2 regions of the Calderihabitans maritimus genome follow, and region 2 is predicted to be linked to the other one. Evidence: riboswitches for the same ligand, from Rfam matches in the RefSeq annotation. Region 2 holds a riboswitch; the other holds the start of a gene.
What was found. A riboswitch is a leader RNA that binds a small molecule or an ion and turns the genes downstream of it on or off. The one in region 2 is predicted to bind molybdenum cofactor.
Positions count from the first base shown of each region.

Region 1: linked by a shared signal. The riboswitch ahead of moaA (GTP 3',8-cyclase MoaA) and the one ahead of KKC1_RS11125 (ABC transporter substrate-binding protein) in region 2 are both predicted to bind molybdenum cofactor.

Region 1 is NZ_BDGJ01000042.1:100,360-108,740, reverse strand. Features, by position in the region: gene mobA (molybdenum cofactor guanylyltransferase) at 1-461, opposite strand, end outside; gene KKC1_RS05355 (ABC transporter ATP-binding protein) at 461-1,567, opposite strand; gene KKC1_RS05350 (ABC transporter permease) at 1,568-2,329, opposite strand; gene modA (molybdate ABC transporter substrate-binding protein) at 2,342-3,130, opposite strand; gene moaA (GTP 3',8-cyclase MoaA) at 3,136-4,119, opposite strand; molybdenum cofactor riboswitch at 4,181-4,316, opposite strand; gene KKC1_RS05335 (YeeE/YedE thiosulfate transporter family protein) at 4,439-5,089, shown strand; gene KKC1_RS05330 (sulfurtransferase TusA family protein) at 5,070-5,297, shown strand; gene KKC1_RS05325 (YeeE/YedE thiosulfate transporter family protein) at 5,310-5,813, shown strand; gene KKC1_RS05320 (selenium metabolism-associated LysR family transcriptional regulator) at 5,857-6,768, opposite strand; gene KKC1_RS05315 (molybdopterin-containing oxidoreductase family protein) at 7,149-8,381, shown strand, end outside.
Region 2 is NZ_BDGJ01000126.1:60,748-64,799, forward strand. Features, by position in the region: partial or broken gene KKC1_RS11100 (hypothetical protein) at 1-385, shown strand, start outside; gene KKC1_RS11105 (hypothetical protein) at 405-647, shown strand; gene KKC1_RS11110 (geranylgeranylglyceryl/heptaprenylglyceryl phosphate synthase) at 735-1,487, shown strand; gene KKC1_RS11120 (protease complex subunit PrcB family protein) at 1,859-2,311, shown strand; molybdenum cofactor riboswitch at 2,357-2,476, shown strand; gene KKC1_RS11125 (ABC transporter substrate-binding protein) at 2,543-3,388, shown strand; gene KKC1_RS11130 (ABC transporter permease) at 3,395-4,052, shown strand, end outside.

The sequences.
Region 1 (8,381 bases), on a different contig from region 2:
AAAGCAATAATTTTAAATATGCGGTTTTCTAAACACATTTTGATGGGGGCAATGCATGCCTTACTGTATACCGCATGGAGTGGTTCCAGGTAGTCCCCTTTTTGAGGCACTACCACGTCATACCCCGGGGCCTCCTGGACCAGATAAGCGGCTAGGCGATGGTCAATAAAAGGCATATCACAGGCGGTAACAAAGCTGTATTCATAGGAAGAAGCAGTCAGTCCAGCATGTATCCCGCTTAATGGCCCTAACCCAGGTATCAAGTCCGTTATCACCCGTACCCCTAGCCCTGAATAAAGGTGCGGCTCGTTGGTAACAATAATAACTTCTCGAAAGGCTTTGCGCATCTCCTCCACTACATGTTCGATCATAGTCTGGCCGTGGACTGCCAACAGGGCCTTGTTTGTCCCCATGCGGGAACTTTTACCTCCAGCCAGCACCACACCGCTTGCCTTAAGCATTAACTCTCAGCCCTCTCCAACAAATGTAAAGCCGATTTTTTCAAAGCCACGGTAAGTTCCATCCCAACTTTAAGTTGATGGTTTAAGGCAACATGAGTAGGAACCAGAATTTCCAAGTCATAAGTATCGGGAGTTATCTTCAGGAATAGGCGATACCCTGGACCTTCCGGAATCATTTCCACGAGTGTGCCATTGAGAACATTATCCCGTACCGGTTTGCGCAACTCAACTCCTTTTCTAATCAGGCGGATATCTTCCGGCCGGATACCGAAAACCACTTGATCTCCCACCTGGCAGGGGTAGTAGGGAAGGCAAACATTAAACTTGTTCCCTGCGATTTTCAAAAGATTCTTTTCAGGGTTGACTTCCGTTACTCTGCCGGTGAAAATATTCTTCATGCCCACAAAGCGTGCCACCCGACGGCTCTGAGGACGGTGAAAGACTTCCTCTCTGGTTCCAAACTGGAGAATCCGTCCGTTATCCAACACCGCAATTTTACCGCCAAGAGTATACGCTTCCTCAAGGTCATGGGTTACCATCAATATGGGAATGTTAAAATCGCGATGAACCCGCAACAGGTCCAATCTTAGTTTTCGGCGAATGAGTTCGTCCAGGTTGGAAAAAGGCTCGTCCAGCAGCAAAATATCCGGCTTGGTGATTAAAGCTCTGGCCAAAGCTACTCGCTGCTGCTGACCGCCCGATAGTTCCGTCACCTTCCTCTGCTCCAGCCCCTGAAGCCTTAAAAGGTCGATCAAATAAAGGGCTTCTCGTCTGATTTCTTCTTTAGAACCTCTGGCTCCAAAAAAAATATTTTGGTAAACAGTTAGATGAGGGAATAAAGCATAATTCTGAAAGACATAACCTACCCGTCTTCGGTAGGGGGGAAGTTGTCGGCCCCTTCTTGCCCCGGCAGGTTTTAAAAAGTAGGATACGTTTTTAACCCTAATAACACCTTCATCCGGCTCTATCAGCCCGGCCACCATGTGCAAGAGAGTCGATTTTCCGGCTCCGGAGGGCCCCAGCAGACAGATCAGTTCATTTCCCGCCGATAATGCTAAATCTATGGTAAAGGATGGGAGTTTCTTTTTAACCTGCATTTCCAGCATCTAACCAAGCCCCTTTCCTGCCAGCACTTTCACCGAAACCAGAACCAGAAAAGAAATAACGACCAGAAAAGCAGACATCACCATCGCCGCCGGAAAATCAGTTTCCATGGCACTGTACACTGCCAGGGGCAAGGTCTGGGTTCGCCCCGGCATATTGCCGGCAAATATCAAAGTTGCTCCGAACTCCCCTAAAGCTCGCGCCCAGGACATAATCAGTCCGCTGACCAGAGAAGGAAGCGCTAGGGGAAAAGTAACCCGCCAAAAGACTTGCCAGGGAGTTTTCCCCAAGGTCTGAGCAGCCCATTCCAGGTTCTTATCTACAGCCTGAAATCCGCTTTTAGCCGACCGTATAAAAAAGGGAGCAGCCACGAAAGTTTGGGCCATAACCACAGCCGGCAGGGAAAAAGGAAGAACCAACCCCATTTTGTACAACACTTCGCCAGCCAGTCCCCTGCGGCCGAAGGCGAGAAGTAACGCCATACCCGCTACCGCCGGCGGCAGAACCATGGGCAAATCCAACAACGTATCCAGGAAGACTTTCCCGCGCCAATTGCTGCGGGCCAAAAAATAAGCGGTCGGTAAACCAAGGCTCAGAATCAGTACCATAGAAATGCCTGTAGAAAGGGCACTTACTCTGAGCGCTTCTCGCACCAGCGGGCTCCTCAACCCGGCTATCAGGTCCGCTTGGGAAAAGGCGCCAAAAATAGAGAGTATGGGTAAAAGGATCAAAAAAAACCACACCAATGTCAATAGCCAATACATACTACCACATCCTTAACGGATAGGCAGGAACCCGAATTGAAGTAAAATCTCCTGCCCCCGGGAGGACATAAGGAAATCTATAAATTCCGCAGCAAGCTCTTTCTGTTTACCGTTCTTCCCGACGGCAATAAAGTATTTTGCTTCCACGTTGTACTCCGGCGGAATTTCCAGTACTTTAACCTGTTTTTTTAAATCCGGAGTAACATCCGTAGCATAAACCAATGCTCCTCCCGCCTCACCGAGGGCCACCTTGGCTACCACCTGCTTAACATTACTTTCCCAAGAAACCACATTTTCAATTACGCGCGATTTATACTGGGAACCGTAAAGACGGCCTAAATTGTCCAGGACCTGCTCTGAATAGGCACCCACCGGGACCCGAGGGTCTGCCAACACCAGGTTTTTAATCTTCACCAGGTCTCCCAGGTTTTCTATCCCCGCCTGTTCTTTAGCAATAACCGCCACCAGTCTGTTTTTAGCCATCAGACGAGGCTGCTCCGCTAGATTTTGCTCGACCGCTTCAGCCACATATCTCTCGTCTGCCGAAGCAAAGACATCCGCCTGAGCGCCAGCACTCAACTGCTGCATCAAAACTTGGCTCCCGGCAAAGTTGAGCTGAACCTTTACACCGGGGTGAAGTGCTTGAAAGGCGCGGGCTATCTCCCGGAAACTCTCAGTTAGAGATGAAGCCGCAAAAACCGTGAGGACCTCTTGTTCTTCATTTTTCGCACAACCATTAATCAAAAGTGAAAAAGCTAATACGATCATGCCCAATACTTTCCATCTGTCTAAGGCACTCACGCCCATCAGCCTCCGATCTGAAACATACTCCGTCGCTGATCCTGCCATCCTTCAGAGTCCATGGAATGCCGACGCGGCTTCCCCTGAATGGCTTGAGAAATAAGGGCCTGCAATTCTTCTTCCCGCGCTCCCTGACGGAGCGGCCCTTTAAGGTCAATCTCCCACTCGGAGTGCAGGCAGGGCCTGATTTGTCCCTGAGCCGTCAGTCTAATCCGGTTACAATGATTACAAAAATGGTTGCTCATAGCGGTAATAAATCCAATAGTCCCTAAAGCACCGGGCAAACGGTAGTATTTAGCAGGACCTCCCCCGGGCACCTCTTCATAGGCTACCAGGCTGCCCAATTCTTTCTCAATTTGTTCCTTGATTTCGTAATAGGGCACCCTTTTCTCTTCAGCCCAGGCATTGCATGTGCCGATAGGCATTAATTCAATAAATCTTACGTGTAGCGGAAACTCCATGGTCAGGCGGGCAAAATCAAGAATCTCGTCATCGTTAGAACCACGTATGATGACGGTATTGAGCTTCACCGGATGGAGGGAGGAAGCCAGTGCAGCCTTTATTCCTTGCCATACATCCGTTAAATTTCCACCCCTGGTAATTTCTTTAAACCTTTCAGGGCGCAAGGTATCTAAGCTTATGTTGACGCGGTTAAGCCCTGCCTCCTCCAGGCTCTTTAGATATCGGGCCAGCAAAATACCGTTGGTAGTCAGTGCTAGATCGTCAATACCGGGAACAGCAGAAAGTTTCCTCACCAACCTGACAATCCCCTTCCGGATCAGGGGTTCTCCACCGGTTAAGCGGAGTTTTCTGATCCCCACCGCAGCGGCTGCCCGCACAATGGTTTCGATTTCCTCCAACCGGAGGATATCCTCATGTTCTACCAGCTTGACCCCTTCCGGTGGCATGCAGTAAACACATCGTAAATTACACCTATCAGTTATCGAAATTCTCAAGTAATTGATTTCTCTTTGAAACCGGTCCTGCATTAATCGCCAACCCCTTGTCCACTTAAAATAAACAGGCGCCCCCGCAATAAAAGGCGCCGCGTCAAATCTCGTCGGGTCTCCTTTCCAAATGCGGGGGGCATGCCGGTTTCCCGCCATACCCTGGTGCTGCCGGAGCAGCACGGCCCATTTGCCATAGCCTGAGCCTTAGGCAAATAGGCTCGGAGAACATGTTTTTGCTTATAGTATAAGGAAAACTTAAAAAGTAAGCAAGGGGTTCTTCTTAACAAAATCGCAATAATTTGGATTATGCAATTCTTTGTTGATTTATGGTATAATTTTTTCCACAGAGGTGTAAAAAGTGAAAAAAAATCAGTTTCACTTCTTTCTGCTTACCTTTCTTGCAGTAATTCTAACAGGACTGACGCTGGCTCACTTTTCGCCTTTAAAAGCAGTCTATTGGTTTTTTGGTCTCGGTTTTGGGTTTGTTATTCAGCGGTCCCGTTTTTGCTTTGCCAGTGCCTTTCGCGACCCCATTCTCTTTGGCACCCTAAGCTTGACGAAAGCCGTGCTTTTAATGTTAATAATATCCACCATCGGATTTGCCGCTATTCAGTACAATTTTTTTGTACAGGGATTGACCATTCCCGGAAAAATCTACCCGGTTGGTTTAAATACAGCGCTCGGTGGTTTCCTTTTTGGTCTGGGTATGATTCTCGCCGGTGGCTGCGTCTGCAGTTGCCTGGCTCGTATCGGTGAAGGTTCTGTAATTTATTTATGGACTTTAGCGGGCCTTATATCCGGTTCCCTCCTGTGTATCTGGAGCTTTGGCTGGTGGGAGCAAGCTTTACCGGTGTGGCGACCGGTCTTTTTTCCGGATTATCTCGGCTGGGGGCCAGCCTTAATTGCCCAGGTAACCGTACTGGCAGGTATCTATTTCATCCTTTGTCGGATGGAAAGAAGCAGCATTGACAAGAGGGGGAAGGTTCAGCGTGGCAACCCACAGACTTGACGTTTTAGGAGAGGTTTGCCCCGTACCTCTGTTAAAAACTCAACAAATATGTCGAAGATTAAAAACCGGAGATACCCTGGTGGTAGAGACAAACTTCAGCCGTTCAGTTAGAAATATCCTGGACTGGGCTGAAAAAAACCGTTATGAGTTTACCGTAGAGTCTACTGAAAACGGTATCTGGCAAATCTTTTTGACCAAACAGGAATAGGCTGGTGAAAAGATGTCTAAAGAAGTATTACGGTTTCATGGTGTTTCTACCGGCTGGACGTATTGGTTTGGCGGTCTCCTCCTAGCACTTTTAAATATCATCCTCTTCGCCGCAACCCAAAAACCCTGGGGGATTTCGCTTGCTATAGCTAAATGGGGAGTTAAAATAGCCAGAGTCTTCGGCAGCCACCCGGAAAAATGGGCTTATTTCCAACATGGACACGATATTAGAGGTGAAGATACCTGGATGATTCTCGGCATGATAGCTGGATCTTTGCTCTCGACCTTGTTGTCATCAGATTTCCGATGGATAAAAATCCGGCGACGCCGCCAAATCATCCTCGCCCTAGGGGGAGGAGCGTTGATGGGGTTTGGTGCCCGGCTGGCCCATGGGTGTAATGTAGGCGCCTTTTTTAGTGCCATTTCTTCCCAATCTCTTCATGGCTGGGTTTTTGCTATCTTCGTCTTTGCCGGAGCTTATATCGGAGTAAAGCTATTGACCCGGATGTACCTATAATCGCCGTAGCCCGGGAGCCTATTCCCGGGCTACGGCATTTAATTTAACAAAACTCCAGTGTCTCGGGGGCAATAAACCGGATAAAACGCTTGGCTACTGGTTTTAAAAATTTATTTTTCATATAAAGGAGATAATAATCTATTTGAATGGGCAGCTCTTTGATCGGTATGGCCCTTAGAGTCCCCCGCCGGATATCCTTTTGGACCCCCTGCCGGCAGCAAATGGAAATAGCAAAACCAGCTTCCACCGCCGCTTTGATCCCCTCTAAACTGCTCATCTCGCTCACCACATTAAGTTCCGAAAGTTTTATCCCCTGGTTCTCCAGAGCTCTTTCCAAAGCCTCGCGAACCCCTGAACCTTTTTCCCGCACAATAAACCGCTCTTTCATCAATTCCTTTATAGTTATCTCTTCTTTTTGGGCCCAAAAGCCTTTATTAGGAACAATGACTACTACTTCGTCCGTAGCAATTTTCTTGGTGACCAGTCCCTTCTGACCAGGCAATTCAGTAGAACCTTCCACCAGGCCCAGTTCGACCTGTTGTTCGATGACCTTCTGAATAATTAACTTAGTGTTACCCACTTCTACCTTTAGCTTTACCTGCGGATATTTTTCCTGAAAAGCCCAGATGCTGCAGGGCAGGGCATGATTGCCGATAATGGAACTGGCTCCAATGACCAGCTCATCTTTTTCCACCCCGAAGACCCGATCCAGTTCCCTTTCCATCTGCTGGTGAATCTCCAATAACCGCCGGGCATATTCATAGACTACCCGACCGGCAGATGTCAAAATGACTCCCTGGGCAGTTCGTTCAAATAGTTTGGCGCCATAGTATTCTTCTAGATTTTGTATTTGCAGGCTTACTGCCGGCTGAGTAATATGCAGCAATTTGGCTGCTTTAGAAAAACTTTTAAGCCGGGCCACCTCGCAAAACAACTCCAGCTGGTTTAGGTTCACCCCTATCCCTCCCGGCTAGTTCTACTTTTCACTAATATATTCTAGCATAACATTATAACATTTTTTTTTAGTCCTTCTTACCAATAATTAGTGCCAATTAGTTACATGTTATAAGGATATAATAAAGACTCATAACCGCAACTGCCTGATATGTACTAAAATATAAATAGGGCAGAACAATTAGAAGCCCTTGGTTATATACAATCTATGTCTCGACTCTGTTGAAAAAGGAGGGTGTTTTTCATTCAAAAAGATTGTGAAAGTTCGCTCAAGCACAGAAGATTCTAGCAAATTTAAAAACTACCTAAAAAGGTCACTCAAATTATTTTTCGATTATTTGCTCCTAATTCCAAAATTCAAAAAAAGGGAGGTTGAACGAGTTGGCAAACATTTTGGACAAAGTTATTGAAGAACAAAAATTTAGCCGCAGGACCTTTTTAAAAGCCGCTACTGCGGTAACTGCCGCAGCCGGCTTAGAAGTGACCGGAACCAAGGCTGCTCATGCAGAAGATTTTACCTTACCTAATTACAAAGAAGTAGACAGTGTTTGTTCCCTCTGCAACGGTGGGTGCGGATTGAAGGTAATGATAGGACCAGATGGTAAAATTGCCCGGGTTTATGGTGATCCGGATAACCCGTATAACAAAGGGGGAATTTGCCCTAAGCCCATGGAAATGGCTCAAGCCATCTATAGCGAGCACAGAGTTTTATATCCCATGAAGAAAGTTAATGGCAAATTTGAACGAATCTCATGGGATGAAGCTATAGATATCATTGCGGAAAAACTCAAGTATTATTTGGATAATTACGGCAATTCGTCTATTATAGCATTTACTTCAAAAGTAGGACAGGCCGGGTGTAAGGAGGCCATGAAAACTTTCCAGCAGCTCACCGGAATAGCGACCTTCGGTACTACTCCTGTTTGCTATGCTACGGAAAAAAAGATCCTCACCTCCATGTTTGGGCAAGGTTGTGCCACCAATCCCATGGCCGATGTAGTAAACTCCAAAATCCTGCTAATGGTAGGCAATAACAATGCGGCCACCAAACCGGGGCAGTTCCACTGGATACAAGAAGCTCGCCGCCGGGGAATGAAGTTAATTGTAGTTGATGTTCGATATACTGATACTGCGAAAAATGCAGATGAGTTCTACATGATTAATCCCGGAACCGATGGTGCCCTCGGAATGGCCATGCTTAATGTGGTTATCAAAGAAAACATTTACGATAAAGACTTTGTTAACAATTATGTATTGGGCTTTGAAGCGTTGGCAGAAGCTGTAAAAGATTTTACCCCTAAAAAGGCAGCAGAAATTACCGGCATTCCTGAAGAAGCTATTGTTCGTTTAGCCCGGGAATTTGCCCGGTATAAAGGCGCTGGTATGTTTTATCCCGGTCGTGGGGTTGTGATGACCAATAACTCGAGCGGAACATTGTTGGCGTTTTATTCTTTGATGGCCATTCTGGGTAATGTAGGGAAGCCCGGTGCGGGTATTTTATCTCACTTAGCTTCCAGTTATGGTTCCGTAAAGAATATTGTTCCCCAAGAAGAAGTGGTTAAACCCGAAAGAAAATGGAAACATTATGAGATTTATGAAGGTATGGAAAAAGGT
Region 2 (4,052 bases):
GATACCCGGGAGAGTGGTATCTACTGGTTTTGACTTAATTAATCACGGATTGTTTCCCATACGTTTAGAAGAAGTTAAGGTTGAAGATTTTGAAGGTGTGAAAATACTTCAAATAAACGCCGTAGTTAGTAAGTCGGGAGAAAATGTTGGCAGTGCTTTTCCCGGCTATCCAGAAGAGGAAGGATTTGAAGCAGAAGATGTACCCGGCGCTACGCTTCCTGTCGTTTGGGGAAGACGGCGAAGTGAAAGTACCGGACTACCCTATCGATACGGTATAATGATAACTTATCAGGAGTTACGACCAAAAGTTTCTTATGCTAAGGAGATAAGTATTAATTACCGTTATTTAGGCTGGCCGATGATTCTCAACCGTCGTTTTGAATAATTTTCCAGGGAGTGGAAGCATGGAACTGGCCTCTATTTTTATCGTAAGTTTGGTGGCGCTGGTGGTTAATGTTCCCCTCGGTCGGTGGCGAGCCAGTGTTCCCAAGTTTTCTTTCCTCTGGTTTCTGGCCGTACACCTATCGATTCCTTTAATAGTTTATTTACGTATTAAGACCCATTTGGGCATCTCCTACATACCTGTTACTATAGCTTTTGCTGTTTTAGGACAGTATCTAGGGGGGTTATTTTATACCATAGAGTAAATTCAGATTCTTAGCTTATGGGGGGACCTACAGGTTCCCCTGGTTTTTTTGAGCTGAAAAAAAGGCCGCTAATAGGAGGAATTTGATGTGGATTACAGTATTCAGTGGAACAAGTGGAAGCATGTTACCAAATTGGACCCGGACAAAAATAATAGCCGCGAATTAATCAAGGAAGTTCGGGATAGTGGGACTGATGCGGTAATCATCGGAGGCACCCAGAGGATAACCCGGGAAAAAGTAACCAAACTCCTAGAGCAAGTACGGAATATCTGTGGACACCATTTGCCAGTTGTGATAGAAGTATCTTCTCCGGAGGCGGTGGTTTCGGGAGCAGATGCCTATTTAATACCAGTGGTACTAAACAGCGGAAAGGTTACATGGTTGGTAGAAGCTCACCGCAAAGTTATGCAGCAAATAGGTGAACTGTTATACTCGATGAAAGGCCCGGAAATATTAATCCCTGAGGCATATGTGGTTCTCAACCCTCTCTCTGCCGTGGCTCAGGTTACGGAAAGCAGGACTGAGTTAGAACCGGAAGAAGTGTTGGCTTATGCTAGAGTGGGCGAAAGGGTTTTCAATTTTCCTATTGTTTATTTGGAGTACAGCGGCATTTACGGTGATCCCCGGCTGGTTAGAATGGTCAAAGAAGGACTGCGTTACGCCCAAGTGTTCTATGGAGGCGGTATCGACAGCGCGGCAAAGGCAAAAGAGATGGCCCGGGCTGCGGATACAGTCGTGATTGGCAATGTTGTCTATGCTAACCGGGATTATCCCCTGAACGATCTGGTTTCTGCCGTAAAAGGTATAAAAAATAAAGCGCCTGAAGGCGCTAACGTTTAACCACCTACCAGAAAAAGGGGCGGCGGAAGAAAAAGAATGGGAAGAAGGGGAAGAACGGAAACAAGAAGGGAAGGAAAAAATGGGGGTTCCCCGGGTTATCATGTTGAGAACAGGGCATTCCGTAATGATAATGTTCATGTACTTGAACTTCATCTTTATGATAACGGTCTCCCGCATATCCGTAGGGAGGACGGTTATAGTAATAATGATAGTGGAGATGTTTCATGGACATACATATCCTCCTTTCGCAGTTCGGTATACCTATAGTATATGTAAACGCTGGGTATCGGGTTAAACAAGTTTCCCGGCGTTCTCTTCAGGGAACAAAAAAGGGAAAGGACCGTCTATAGTAGCAGAAAGGAGGTTATACAGTGAAACAATGGTGGCTACTGATATTGTTGCTATTCGTCTTGGGTGTTATGGGATGTTCTGTCGGGGAGTCAAGGGAGGTAAAAGAGATGGGGCAGGTATTGGTAGGATTAGAAAAGCTTCCTGCGCCGCAAGCGGCCAATTGGGTAGAGTCCTTGCACCGTTCTGCCGGAGTGTTTCAGAAAAAATTTGGGGGATATCGGGTGTTGCTTATAGCAGCAGGAGAGAAGCCTACCGGCGGTTACGATGTGAAGGTTGAGCAGGTTTCTTTGCAGGAGGGGAAGAAATGGGTTGTCCAGGTAGTTTTCACTGAGCCTAAGCCGGGCCAAATGGTAACTCAAGCTATTACTTACCCGTATGAAGTGGTTGCGATTCCTGATGACGGACATCCGATAGAAGTCCACAAGGTGGAAGGAAAAATTTTAGAAAAACTGCGCATTCAAGAAGCAGAATAGAAGGATTTTTAAATCATTTGTGGAACTATTTATAATAATATCAATTTAATAACTTCCCTCCGAACTTTTAGGCCTAAGGCGTAAGCTATGGCTTAGAAGTCGATAGGGTATAGGCTGGAAACGGCTATGCCTCTCCATTGTGGAAAGGAGGTGCATATTATTTACAGTCCGACTGCCGATTTCCGAGCCGGACTTTTTGTTTTTATTTATGGTTAGAAAGGAGTTGAACCAATGCGAAAAGTTAATTTGTTAATTGTTGCTTTCTTTATTCTATTAACCTTAGGAGTGACCGTATCCGGATGTTCATCTGGTGCCGACACTAAGGAAATTATTTTGGCAACTACGACTAGCACTTATGATAGTGGACTTTTGGATGTGTTAATTCCCCTTTTCCAGCAGAAAACCGGTTATACAGTTAAGACAGTACCGGTAGGTACGGGTAAGGCGCTAGCTATGGGGGAGAGGGGCGATGCTGATGTCCTATTAGTACATGCTCCAGAGGCGGAGCGTCCGTTGGTAGAAAAGGGAGTTGTTATCAATTATCGCCGGGTTATGCACAACGATTTTGTAATAGTAGGGCCTCCCGAAGACCCGGCCGGTGTCAAAGGTAGCGGGAGTGCCGCGGAAGCTTTTAAAAAAATAGCTGATAGTGAGGCGCTCTTTCTTTCCCGGGGAGATTCTTCCGGCACTCATAAGAAGGAACTGGGTATCTGGGAGCAAGCCGGTCTGAAACCGCAAGGGAATAAGTGGTATCAGGAAACAGGAACCGGGATGGGGAATACTCTCAATGTCGCTTCCGAAAAAGAGGGTTACACTCTGACGGATCGCGGAACTTATCTTAAGCTGAAAAAGCACCTTCGGTTGGAAATTGTTTTTGAAGGAGATCCGGTACTTATGAATATTTATCATGTCATGCAGGTCAACCCGGAGAAATTTCCCGGGACAAATGAAGAAGGGGGAAGAGCTCTGGTCGATTTCTTGGTGGGACCGGAAGCCCAGGAGGTTATTGGTGAGTACGGGGTGAAAGAATTCGGACAACCTCTATTCTATCCCGATGCCCGGAAGGGAAGGGAGTAGGGAAGGTTGGACTTAATATGGCAGGGATTACGAGAAGGCATTTTGCTTCTCATACAGGGCGATAGGGAAGTACTGGACATTACCCTCCGGACTTTAAAAATATCGGGAGCGGCAACCTTATTGAGCTTGCTCTTAGGGATTCCTTTGGGTTGCTTTCTGGCCTTGAAGCGTTTCCAGGGAAGAAACGCTATCATTACCTTGATTTACACCAGTATGGGCTTGCCGCCGGTGGTGGCGGGTCTTTGGGTAAGTTTGCTGCTGTGGCGTTCAGGGCCCCTTGGTTTTCTAGGACTTATGTATACGCCGGCAGCCATAGTTATAGCGCAGGTGGCGCTGGCAGCACCCATCATTACCAGTTTAACCATAGTAGGAATGCAGCAGATCGATCCTAAACTGGTAATGCAGTTAAAAAGCCTGGGGGCATCGCGATGGCAGCTTTGGTATACCCTCATCAAAGAGGCTCGATTGGCTATAATGGCGGCTGTTATTGCTGGATTCGGCGGAGTAGTTTCAGAAGTAGGAGCCTCTATGATGGTGGGAGGAAATATTGCCGGGCAGACCAGGGTATTAACTACCGCAATAGTCCTGGAAGTTTCGCGGGGGAATTTTTCTAAAGGCATTGCCCTCAGTATAGTTTTGCTGGCACTCGCCTATATTATCATTT